One region of the Thalassospira sp. A40-3 genome, then DNA from elsewhere that is predicted to be linked to it. Evidence: predicted binding sites of a transcription regulator. Region 1 holds the regulator's gene; each other region holds the start of a gene.
What was found. The regulator LexA, encoded in region 1, represses DNA repair genes until DNA is damaged. The targets are predictions, from matches to a motif close to ATGTTCTANTTTGGTTC.

Region 1 (4,327 bases):
GGTGTTAATCTTGATGCCGATATGAAGCTTCTGGAAAAGGCGCTTAGCGACATCAATCTTTGCTTCATGATGGCAACGCGCCACCATTCGGCGATGCGCCATGTCATGCCGACCCGCGTTGAAATGGGCACGCGCACCATCTTTAATCTGCTGGGACCGCTGGCCAACCCGGCCAAGACCAAACGTCAGGTTCTTGGTGTCTTTGCCAAACAGTGGGTCGAACCGATTGCAAATGTGCTCAACCGTCTGGGATCGGTGCATGCATGGGTTGTTCATGGCCACAGCGGCCTTGATGAGATCTCGACCACCGGCCCGACTTACGTTGCCGAGGTCAAGAATGGCAAGGTCACCACATTTGAAATCAGCCCAAGTGATTTTGGGCTCGAAACCGTAACGCTTGACGACCTCAAGGGCGGTGATGCCGATGTCAATGCCAGGGCCATTACCGACCTTTTGGCCGCCAAGAAAAGCCCGTACCGCGACATCGTTCTGATGAATGCCGGGGCGGCTCTTGTGGTCACCGGCATTGCCAGCGATCTGGCCGACGGCATTAAAAAGGCCGCAGACGCCATTGATAGCGGCAAGGCTGCCGAGACCCTGCAAGGGCTTGTGAAGATCACCAACGAAGGAACCCCGGCGTGAGCGACGTACTAGCCAAAATCTGCAATGACAAACGCGAACATGTCGCGGCCTGCAAGGCGCGCAAGACACTTGCCACCCTCGAGGCCGAGGCAAAGGCACAATCCGCCCCGCGTGGTTTTATCAAGACCCTTGAAACCAGTGTTGCCGATGGCCGTTATGGTCTGATTGCAGAAATCAAAAAGGCATCCCCCTCCAAGGGGCTGATCCGCCCGGACTTCAATCCGCCGGAACTCGCCAAGGCCTATAAGGCTGGCGGGGCAAGCTGCCTGTCGGTTCTGACCGATATCCCCTATTTCCAGGGCGATGACAGCTATCTGGTCGCGGCCCGTGCGGCGGTCGATCTTCCGGCCCTTCGCAAGGATTTCATGGTCGATCCCTATCAGATTACCGAGGCACGTGCGCTTGGTGCAGATTGCATCCTTCTGATCATGGCGGCCCTTGAAGATAGCCTGGCGGCTGAGCTTGAAGATGCCGCGCACAGCCTTGGCATGGATGTTCTGATCGAGGTACACAACGCCCCGGAACTCGAACGCGCGCTCAAGCTCAAGTCACGTTTGGTGGGGATTAATAACCGCAACCTCAAAACCATGGAAATCTCGCTCACCACGACCGAGGAACTGGCAAGCATGGTCGGCGATGACCGGTTGCTGGTGGCGGAAAGCGGCCTGTTTACCCCTGATGACCTTGCCCGCATGGCAAAGGTCGGCGCTGAGTGTTTCCTGATCGGCGAAAGCCTGATGCGTCAGGACGACGTCGCAACCGCCACCCGCAACCTGCTCGGCCTTGCGGCCTGATCAATACTGGACAGAACCAATGGCAGACAAGCTTTCCCATATTGATGCCGGTGGCAACGCGGTGATGGTCGATATTTCGGCCAAGGCCGAAACTGCGCGCACTGCGATTGCCAAGGCACGGGTTCTGATGTCTTCCGAAACGGCCAAGCTGATTGCGGCGCGCGGCCATAAAAAGGGCGATGTTCTTGGCATCGCCCAGCTTGCCGGGATCATGGGCGCGAAAAAGACCCCTGATCTGATCCCGCTCTGTCATCCCCTGCCCCTGACTTCTGTCACCGTCGATCTCGAACTGGCCGAGGGTGTCGATGCGGTCGATATCACCGCGACCTGCAAGACAACCGGCAAGACCGGTGTCGAGATGGAAGCCCTCACCGCGGCCTCGGTTGCGGCACTGACTGTTTTTGACATGTGCAAGGCGGTTGATAAAAGTATGAGGATTACCGATTTGCGGGTCACCCGAAAAGAAGGTGGCAAATCAGGTACCTTCATCGCGGATTAGCTTCCTGTGCCTTCAGGTCGCCTACTATTCATATTTTTTGAAAGATCGCGGCGATTATTCGGTTTTTCCGTCAAATCGCACAGAGCCGCTTGACCCGCGAAAAGAACTAAAGTAGAACATCTGTGTATCCTTTTTGTTCTTTTTACAGGTTCGGGAAATAACATGCTGACGCGCAAGCAATATGAGTTGCTGGTCTATATAGACAATTACCTTCGCGATCACGGGATTTCGCCCTCTTTCGATGAAATGAAAGAGGCCCTGAACCTTAAATCCAAATCCGGCATTCACCGCCTGATCACGGGCCTTGAGGAACGCGGCTTTATCCGCCGCCTTGCGCACCGTGCGCGCGCGCTTGAGGTCGTCAGACTTCCGGAAAACAGCGATGATGACACCCCGGAAACGCCAAACAATGTGACCTCGCTTGCCAGTGTGCGAAAGGCCGCACATCGGCCGACCACGGTACCAACCGCCTTCTCGGAAGCCGGGGAATCTGTTGGTTTGCCGCTATATGGCCGGATTGCTGCCGGTACACCGATCGAGGCCCTTCGCGATCAAACGACCATGGTACAGGTCCCGGCCGCCCTGCTTGGCACTGGTGATCACTATGCCCTTGAAGTATCGGGGGATTCGATGATTGATGCCGGTATTCTGGATGGTGACACCGTCCTGATCCAGCGCTGCGAACAGGCCCATGACGGAACGATTGTGGTGGCACTCGTCGATGACAGCGAAGCCACGCTTAAGCGCCTGAAACGCGGGCGCGGTGAAGTACTTCTGGAGCCGGCCAATGCGCGCTATGAAACCCGCGCCCTGTCGCCAGATAGGGTGCGCATTCAGGGCCGTCTGGTCGGGCTGCTGCGTCAGTACTGATTGCTTGCCCGAAGTTACAAACAAAAACGCCCGGTGCTTGTGCCCGGGCGTTTTTGTTTTGAGTACGATCAGGTTGTTAGCGCCCTGCTCTGCCGCCGATGATGATCCAGGGCCAATTGCCAGTTTCCGCACGGACGGTGTTGATTTCTGGCTTTTCGCCAGGCTCAGACGGCAGTTTGATCGCAACACCGCCCTGCCACCACAGAACATCATCATCGATGACCATGCGCGCGCCAGAGGCCTGACAGATGGTTGGTAGATCTGTTTTCAGACTAACAATGATATCTGCATTACGGCAGGCATAAAACGGATTGGCAATACGGCTTGCGACAGTGATCCGTGACTGAACGATGTTAGCGCTAACACCAAGGGAGCACGGGTCGTTCTGGCAGGACTGTACGCGGCTTGGTTCCTGTTCGGGGCGAATACCAAAGCGGCTCATCCAGATGCCTTTTTGAAAGTCATTTAACCGTGATGAGGTATGCAGGATACCGGCATCGGGATCATAAACAGCCCAGCTTTCGCGGTCGCCCGATATCAGGATTTCGGGCTCTTTGTGCAGTGCCTGAAAGATGATGGCGGCAAAAATCAGCGGAAGGACCGGCACGATCATCACCTTGTCGCGCCAGATAACGATCCAGGCCAAGGCAAACAGCCCCAAGGCAACCGCCAGCATATCAAGGCCCGAGACATACCAAAGCCCCCAGTCCTGTGCGGCAACCAGTTCGGCGGTTTCCAACAATACCGTCAATCCGGGCTTCATCGCGGCCAGTGAGAGCCCCGATAACCCAATCGGGATCAGCGCCAGCGTCACGACGATCCAGGGCATCACCCAGAATGCCATGACCGGAATGGCGACCAGATTGGCGAAGACACCGAGCATCGAAATCCGGCCAAAATGATAGCCGATGATGGGGGCAGTCACGGCCGTCACGATCAGACTGGTCAGCAGCAAGCCCGCAAGATAAAGGCCGGCACGCTCATACCAGGACAGCATCCCCTGCCGATCCAGCCAGCGCCGCCCCGGCCCGTCATAAAACGCAACAAGTGCGCCAACGGCGGCAAAGGAGAGTTGGAAACTGGCGCCAAGCGCCGCATCGGGCCGCAGGATCAAAACAATGATCGCGGCCACGCCCACAAGGCGCAGCGATATGGCACGGCGATCCAGCAGGAGTGCCAGCCAAACCACAAGCAACATGACAAAGGCGCGCTGGGTCGGAATGGTCGCCCCGGATAATCCGAGATAGACAAGCCCCGCCAGCATGGCCGCCATCGCCGCCCATTTCTTGATCGAATAACGCAAGGCAATTGATGGAATGGCCGCCAACCCGAACCGGATCAGGAAAAACACCGTCCCGCACAGCAATCCCATATGCAGACCGGAAATCGCCAACAAATGCGCAAGGCCGGATTTGCGGAGGTTATCGGCAATATCCGGGGTCACTTCGCCGCGTTCGCCGATGATCAGCGCCTTGGCAATGCCGGTTTCGGGGCCTGTCATTTCATCGCTGATGACGTTTGA
Region 2 (4,327 bases), 200 kb from region 1:
CGGAGTTCCTCGGGCTTGGTGATGTTCTTGGTCGCTTGGCACCGGGCTATCAGGCCGATATGATTTTGTTTGATGATCAGTTCAAAGTGACGCAAAGCTGGATCAAGGGCGTGCAAGAGAGTTACGCCTGAGCAAACGCAATATTTTCCGAAAGTCTATGACGGAAAGCCTTGACCTGAGACAGCATTTCGAAGATGCATTGGGCTCTGTAACAGTTTGTATGCAGGGTCTTCAGGTGATTTTGCTGCTGATCTGTTTTTACTCTGACCCCCAGGAGGAGTACCCACATGCCTTCCGTTAAACCCGGTGTTGTTACCGGTGCTGCCTATCGCGAACTCGTTTCTGCCTGCAAGCAGGACGGTTACGCCCTTCCCGCCGTCAATATTACGTCTTCAAGCACGATGAACGCAGCCCTTGAAGCTGCTGCAAATGCCGGATCTGACATTATCATTCAGCTTTCGAATGGTGGTGCACAGTTCTTTGCCGGCAAGGGCATCAAGGACGCTGCTGCGGCCCGTGTTCTCGGCGCCGTATCTGCTGCGCGTCATGCACAGCTTCTGGCCGAACATTATGGTGTTGCTGTTGTCATGCATACCGACCACGCAAACCGCAAGTTTGTGCCATGGGTCGATGAAATGCTGAAATGGAGCGAAAAGGCCTATGCCGAAACTGGCAAGGCGCTTTACAGCTCTCATATGCTGGATCTGTCCGAAGAATCCGTTGAAGACAACCTCGCGACCTGCGAGACCTTCCTGAAACGGATGTCAGCCATCGAGATGAGCCTTGAGATCGAACTGGGCGTCACCGGTGGTGAAGAAGACGGTATCGGTCATGAGCTTGATACCTCGGTTGAGGAAATCGATCCGCGCCTTTACACCCGCCCGGAAGAAGTCGAAGAAGCTTATCGCCGTCTCTCGCCGCTTGGTCACTTCTCGGTCGCGGCAGCGTTTGGCAACGTGCACGGCGTTTACAAGCCCGGCAACGTGAAGCTTCGCCCGGAGATCCTTCTGGAAAGCCAGAAATACGTGGCCGAAAAGCACGGTCTGGGTGATCGCCCGCTCGACTTCGTATTCCATGGCGGTTCCGGTTCGGAAAAAGAGAAAATCGAAGAAGCTGTCAGCTATGGCTGCTTCAAGATGAATATCGATACCGATACCCAGTTCGCCTATGCCCGCCCGGTTGGCGAGTATGTCGAAGCCAACGCACGTGCGTTCAAGTATCAGGTCGACCCGGAAACCGATCAGCCATACAAAAAGCAGTATGACCCGCGCGTCTGGATCCGCGAAGCTGAGCTGTCGATGGCAGCACGCCTTGAAGAAGCTTTCAAGGACCTCGGTGCAACCGGTCGTACGGTTACCAAAGGCTAAGCCAGATCAAAAACCTGACCGTTCCGGTCACAGGATTTATGAAGCCCGCCGGTCTTGTTCGGCGGGCTTTTTCGTGGCTCTGTCATGCATCGGGTTGTTAATTGCGGATCTCCTGACAAATACTGACAGGAACTGTCAGGGGTGCGCTTGCGTATAGCTTACGGCTCCTCTATACACTTTCCGAACAATTCAGGAACAAAAGGCCCGACATGCTGACGAAAATCTCGGTTCGCGGTGCGAAAGAACACAACCTTCAGAACATTGATGTTGAACTGCCGCGCGATTCCCTCGTGGTGATTACCGGTCTGTCGGGATCAGGCAAAAGTTCTCTGGCCTTTGATACCATCTATGCCGAAGGTCAGCGCCGCTATGTCGAAAGCCTGTCGGCCTATGCCCGCCAGTTCCTGGAACTGATGCAAAAGCCCGATGTCGAATATATCGACGGGCTGTCACCAGCCATCTCCATCGAACAAAAGACGACCTCGAAGAACCCGCGTTCGACCGTTGGCACCGTCACCGAAATTTATGACTATATGCGTCTGTTGTGGGCGCGTGTCGGCATCCCCTATTCGCCCGCCACAGGTCTGCCGATTGTCAGTCAGACCGTTTCGCAAATGGTCGACCGCGTCATGGAGATGGAGGAAGGTACGCGTCTTTACCTTCTGGCCCCGATCGTGCGTGGCCGTAAAGGTGAATACAAAAAAGAACTGCGTGAACTTCGCGCACGCGGCTTCCAGCGCGTCAAGATCGATGGCGAAATGTATGACATCGACGAAGCACCGGAACTGAACAAGAATCTCAAACACGATATTTCAGTCGTGGTTGATCGCCTGATCGTCAAGGATGGCATTTCAACCCGTCTGGCAGACAGCTTTGAAACCGCGCTTGAACTTACCGACGGCATCGTTTTGACCGAAGATGCCAAAACCGGCGAAACCACTGTTTTTTCAGCAAAGTTCGCCTGCCCGGTTTCCGGCTTTACCATCGAGGAAATCGAACCGCGACTGTTCTCATTCAACAACCCGTTTGGTGCCTGCCCGGCCTGTGATGGCCTTGGCACCCAGATGGAATTCGACCCGATGCTGGTCGTCCCGGATGAAAGCAAGACGCTCGAAAACGGTGCCGTCGCGCCCTGGGCCAGTACAACATCGAAATACTATCTCCAGACCCTGAAATCGGTTGCCAAGCACTTTGACTTCAAAACCAATGTCCCTTGGGAAAAACTGCCCAAGAAAGCACAGGACATCATCCTGCATGGATCGGGCGAAGAAGAAGTCACGGTGACCTATGATGACGGATCACGTAGCTATAAGGTGTCGCGTCCGTTTGAAGGTGTCATTCCCAACATGTCGCGCCGCTGGCGTGAAACCGACAGCCAGTGGGCCCGTGATGAACTGTCCAAATACCAGATGGTGTCGCACTGCCCCACCTGCACGGGCAAACGCCTGAAACCCGAAGCACTGGCAGTAAAGGTTGATGGCTGCGACATTTCGCAGGTCACCGATCTTTCGATTGCCAAGGCCGCCGACTGGTTCCTGGCACTGGAAGATAAGCTGAACGCAAAAGAAACCGAGATTGCGCGTCGCATCCTTCGCGAAATCAATGATCGGCTGCGTTTCCTGCGCGATGTCGGCCTGGATTACTTATCGATGTCCCGCACATCCGGCACGCTTTCCGGCGGCGAAAGCCAGCGTATCCGGCTGGCGTCCCAGATCGGTTCGGGCCTGACAGGTGTTTTGTATGTGCTCGATGAACCATCCATCGGCCTGCATCAGCGCGACAACGACCGCTTGCTTGAAACGCTGAAACGCTTGCGTGACCTTGGCAATACGGTCCTTGTCGTCGAACATGACGAGGACGCCATTCGGGCTGCCGACTATGTTGTGGATATGGGCCCGGGTGCCGGTATTCATGGCGGCCGTATCGTTGCCGAAGGAACCCCGGAACAGATCCAGCAAAACCCAGACAGCCTGACGGGGAAATACCTTGTCGGCGTTGAACAGATTGCAGTTCCAAAAGAACGCCGCAAGGGCAATGGCAAGGCAATTACCATCAAAGGGGCAACGGCCAACAACCTGCAGGGCATTGATGTAGATTTCCCACTCGGCAAGTTCATCTGTGTGACCGGGGTTTCGGGCGGCGGGAAATCAAGCCTTGTGATTGAGACGCTGTATAAGGCGCTGGCCAAGCGGATGCATAATGCCCGCCATCACCCCGGCGCACATGACGAGATCACGGGTGTCGAACTGATCGACAAGATCATTGATATTGACCAAAGCCCGATTGGCAGAACCCCGCGTTCCAACCCGGTGACCTATACCGGTGCGTTCACCCCCATCCGTGAATGGTTCGCCCAATTGCCAGAGGCAAAAACACGCGGCTACAAGCCCGGTCGTTTTTCCTTCAACGTCAAGGGTGGACGCTGCGAAGCATGCCAGGGCGATGGCGTCATCAAAATTGAAATGCACTTCCTGCCCGACGTTTATGTCGAATGTGACCAGTGCAAAGGCCATCGCTACAACCGCGAGACATTGGAAATATCGTTTAAAGGCAAATCGATATCCGACGTCCTTGATATGACAGTCGAAGAAGGCGCCGATTTCTTCAAGGCCGTTCCGTCTATCCGCGACAAGATGGAAACCCTGAAACAGGTCGGACTTTCCTATATCCATCTGGGGCAGCAGGCCACCACCCTGTCGGGTGGTGAAGCCCAACGTGTGAAGCTTGCCAAGGAACTGTCCAAACGCGCGACCGGCCGGACGATCTATATCCTTGATGAGCCGACAACGGGGCTTCATTTCCACGATATCCGCAAACTTCTGGAAGTGCTGCATACGCTTGTCGATCAGGGCAATACGGTTGTCGTGATCGAACACAACCTTGATGTTATCAAGACTGCGGACTGGATTATTGATATCGGGCCCGAGGGCGGTGATGGCGGCGGCCAGTTGGTCGGTGCC
Region 3 (4,327 bases), 890 kb from region 1:
GCCCGAGCCATGTGACAGAAGGACCAGCGGGTGCCTGCCCGGTTCAATTGCCGCACCGATATAGGCGCTTGTTCCCTTCCAGATGATATTGTTGCCGACAGGTGCCTTATAAATCACGGTGTCTGCGGGATACCAGACTGAGGCCGCGACTGGCATGGAACGATGGGCAGCGCGCACATCAAAACGATCATACCCGGCATAATCGGTTTGCTGTTCCGCCAGTACAGGCGATGTTTTCAGGCCTGCGAACAGACACAGGGCAAAGGCGAGATATATCGGTTTCATCACAAGGATCCTTGTCCTAAGTTGGAGTACAGAAGAAGTTCTGCCCAAAACAGGATGGCCTTGCGTCCTCGAACGGGTTTGTGGACGTCTCAAAACCGGTTTTGATACCCCTTAGGCGGAAAATTGCGATCAGATGCTTGTTCTACCTGTTCCGATGATTGTGGCGCTGGTTTTAGGGTTCTTGTTTGTCCGCGCCCTTGTCGGCCAGAAAACGCCCAAGATGCTGATGGCACTTCTACTGGCTGCCGCCGCGCAAAGTTTTTTGGTCGGGCTTGTTCAATATTACGGCATCGACGGGCTGAGATGGCTTCAGCCGATCACGGCTTCTGCCATTCCGGTCATAGCGTGGATGGCATTTGTTGAGGCAAGCCTTCGCGCCCGTTTACAACGCGGGGACCTGCTGCATTTTTCGATGCCGGCACTTGTCGCGCTCTGTGTCTTCTTTTTGCCTGTCGTGATTGATGCTGTCTTGTGCAGCCTTTTTGTCGGATATGGATTGGCAATTTTGGTGATGCTTCATCGCCAACGGGGTGATTTTGCACATATGCGTCTGACATCGGGACAGATCCCCGCACTGGTCTGGCGTTTTATCGCCATTGCACTGATCATATCAGCCATCAGCGACCTGCTGATATTGCTGGCCAAGATTGACGGGAACGATGAGATTGCCGGTGTAGTTCTCAGCGTCACCTCGTCAATCGCGCTACTGACAATTGGCTTTCTCAGCCTGTCGCCAGACATTGCGATTGATGTCGCATTGAAGGACCCGGTCGATGATAGCCAGGCCGCACTGAGTTCTGAGCAATGTCGGGCCATCATGAACGAACTCAACGCGTTACAGACACAGGAACGGTTGTATCTTGATCCGGATCTGACCCTTGCCCGAATTTCCCGACGCATGGGACGTCCGCTCAAACAGATTTCAATGGCGATCAACACCACGACCGGTGAAAACGTGTCGCGCTATATCAATAAATACCGGATTGAGCATGCCTGCCGCATGCTTGACGCGGGGGAAAATGTGACCAACACGATGCTTGAAAGCGGCTTTAACACCAAATCCAACTTCAATCGTGAATTCCTGCGGATTACAGGCAAAACGCCAAGCCAATGGCAACAACAAGGCTCCACCTAGCCCCCTCAGCCGGCAAAGACAACCTGGCAGCGTGAGCAGTAAAGAAAAAGGCGGCACCCATTGTGGCGCCGCCTTTTGCAATCAGTTGGAATGATCAATCAGATCAATCGTCGTTGACCGGTTCGTCTTCGCTCATATTGGTCATGGCTTCGGCGATCAGACCGGCACTCTCGCGAATGCTGTTTTCGATCTCCTTGGTCATTTCCGGATTCTCGCGCAGGAAGCTCTTGGCGTTCTCGCGGCCCTGACCGATACGGGTCGAGTTGTAGGAGAACCAGGAACCGGATTTCTCGACGATACCGGCCTTGACGCCAAGATCAAGGATTTCACCCATCTTGGAAATGCCTTCGCCATACATGATGTCGAATTCAACCTGCTTGAACGGCGGGGCCATCTTGTTTTTGACGACCTTCACACGCGTCTGGTTACCAACGACTTCGTCGCGGTCCTTGATCTGACCGATACGACGGATATCAAGGCGGACAGAGGCATAGAATTTAAGCGCGTTACCACCGGTTGTGGTTTCCGGGCTGCCGAACATCACACCAATCTTCATACGGATCTGGTTGATGAAGATGACCATGCAGTTCGAACGCGAAACAGAACTGGTCAGTTTACGCAGTGCTTGGCTCATCAGGCGGGCCTGCAGACCAACGTGCGTATCGCCCATCTCACCTTCAAGTTCGGCGCGCGGGACAAGGGCAGCAACCGAATCGACGACCAGAACATCAATCGCGCCAGAACGCACCAGCGTGTCAGCGATTTCAAGGGCCTGTTCACCGGCATCGGGCTGGGAAATCAGGAGTTCGTCGGTATTCACACCAAGCTTGCGGGCATATCCCGGGTCAAGCGCGTGTTCGGCATCGACAAACGCACAGGTCCCGCCAAGCTTCTGGGCTTCGGCAACCGTGTGCAACGCCAGCGTGGTTTTACCCGAACTTTCCGGACCATAGATTTCGACGATACGGCCACGCGGCAGACCGCCAATGCCCAGTCCGATATCAAGACCGAGCGAACCGGTTGAAATAGCTGAGATATCAACGGCGCTTTCCCGCTGACCCAGCTTCATAATCGAACCTTTGCCAAATGCCCGTTCGATCTGCCCAAGGGCGGCTTCGAGTGCCTTCTGCTTATCCATAGTATCCTTATCCACCAAATGCAGCGCGGTCTGAATCATTGCTCGAACTCTCTTATTCCACAGGGCCGGGTTGGATGCAACGCAGGCGGTTCCCCGGACCTATAATGCGGAACGCCACCGCTAGACTGTTTTGCCTGTTGCCGCAGCCTGCCACTGCGTTCTTATCGACAAAACAACTGAGAACATAATGCGAACATTCTCACAAAAATTCGGATGTTGCAAGTTTGTTCTCATGGCTTCGATTAGAACTTTCAGAGAACAGATGCTTCAACCGCCCGCCCAACAACAGCGGGGCGTGGGGTCAGTGACGGTTTGGCAATACGATCAGGTGGTGATTTTAAGATGTTCGTGCTTAGGCGCATGTCCATCGTGATCATCGCCATGATGATGGCTTTCGACATGCAATTCACCCGGCACGGTGTAAAGCTGCCCGTGGCGCACGCCCGGCTGTGCCAGAACCTTGTCGGCAAAGGCGCGGATTTCAGAAAGCCGCCCGCGCAGTGTCACACTTTCAAGGCAGGTATCATGATCAATATGGAAGTGCACCGTGGAAACCGTCAGATTGTGATGTTCGTGCTGAGTGCTCATCAGGCGTGATGCCAGCATGCGTTCCTCGTGATCATAGACATAGTTCAGAACCGCAATCCCGACCCCGTCGGCATTGTCTTCAAGCTTGGTGTTCTGAAGCTTTTCACGGATCAGATCGCGAAATCCCTCTGACCGGTTGGTATAGCCGCGGTGATCAAGAAACGCGTCAAACGCCTCCATCAGATCGTCTTCAATCGATACGGTCACGCGGGTCATTTTGACTACCTCTCACAATCAACGGCTTGACGAGTATGATCTTTTTTGAAAAGTTCATACCCGCACATGGTTCTTCCATAAAAACAATTTCCCAAAGGAACGCAAATGTTTCAACCAAAGTTCGCAGCAAGCATGGTGATTGGTGCCGCAACGCTTCTGATCGGTCTGTCGGCAAACGCGCATGAATTCATCGCAAGCCAATCGCCTGAGACGGCGAAGCCGGGCGAGAATGCGACACTTATCCTTGATTCGACCCATCAGTTTGGCCTTCCGGAAGAAGCAGAAGGCGTAAATGATGTGCGCGCCACGCTGATCACCGCCAATGGCACGAACGACATTGCGATTTCCCAAAATGACACCGCGCCCAATCTGATCGGCACGTTTGAAGTGCCCGATACGGCGGCTTGGATTTCCGGCCATCGTCTGGGTGTTGTCTGGTCGCAAACCCCCGATGGCTGGCAGGCCGGCGGTGCCGATGAACATCCCGATGCCATCGCATCGACCCGCTATGAAAAGTTTGCCAAGCTTCTGGTGGGTGTCGAAGGCTCAGCCGATTTTGTTACCAAACCACTTGGTGATGCACTTGAAATCGTGCCGCTCAGCGATCCGCGTGACACCAAGGTCGGCGAGGATGCCGAGTTCCAGATCCTTTTGAACGGTCACCCGTTGACGACATCGGTTCTGGCAACCTATGCCGGATTTACCGAAACACCGTCCTCCTGGGCCTATGCGACAGAGACACTGAGCACCGAGGCCGGCAGTGGCATTGCCAAGATCCGGGTTTCGGCCCCCGGTTTGTGGATTGTGCGTATCGCGGCCGATATGCCCGATGCCGAGGAAGGCGTTGGCAACCACAACATCCGCGCGACGCTATCATTCGCCGTAGATAAATGATGATGGCACGGACCGGCTTTTATCGCCTTTTGGTTCTGATGGCCCTGCTGATTGCGGGGCCATTGGCCGTC

Region 2: the regulator LexA is predicted to act here: its motif matches at 1,550-1,566, upstream of uvrA (excinuclease ABC subunit UvrA).
Region 3: the regulator LexA is predicted to act here: its motif matches at 2,739-2,755, upstream of recA (recombinase RecA).

The regions. Positions count from the first base shown of each region.
Region 1 is NZ_CP065428.1:1,780,267-1,784,593, reverse strand. It holds gene trpD (anthranilate phosphoribosyltransferase) at 1-642, shown strand, start outside; gene trpC (indole-3-glycerol phosphate synthase TrpC) at 639-1,436, shown strand; gene moaC (cyclic pyranopterin monophosphate synthase MoaC) at 1,456-1,935, shown strand; gene lexA (transcriptional repressor LexA) at 2,098-2,805, shown strand; gene IT893_RS07970 (ComEC/Rec2 family competence protein) at 2,882-4,327, opposite strand, start outside.
Region 2 is NZ_CP065428.1:1,984,733-1,989,059, forward strand. It holds gene nagA (N-acetylglucosamine-6-phosphate deacetylase) at 1-131, shown strand, start outside; gene fbaA (class II fructose-bisphosphate aldolase) at 288-1,367, shown strand; gene uvrA (excinuclease ABC subunit UvrA) at 1,577-4,327, shown strand, end outside.
Region 3 is NZ_CP065428.1:891,350-895,676, reverse strand. It holds gene IT893_RS04035 (hypothetical protein) at 1-285, opposite strand, end outside; gene IT893_RS04030 (AraC family transcriptional regulator) at 419-1,420, shown strand; gene recA (recombinase RecA) at 1,524-2,597, opposite strand; gene nikR (nickel-responsive transcriptional regulator NikR) at 2,883-3,362, opposite strand; gene IT893_RS04015 (DUF4198 domain-containing protein) at 3,468-4,256, shown strand; gene IT893_RS04010 (hypothetical protein) at 4,253-4,327, shown strand, end outside.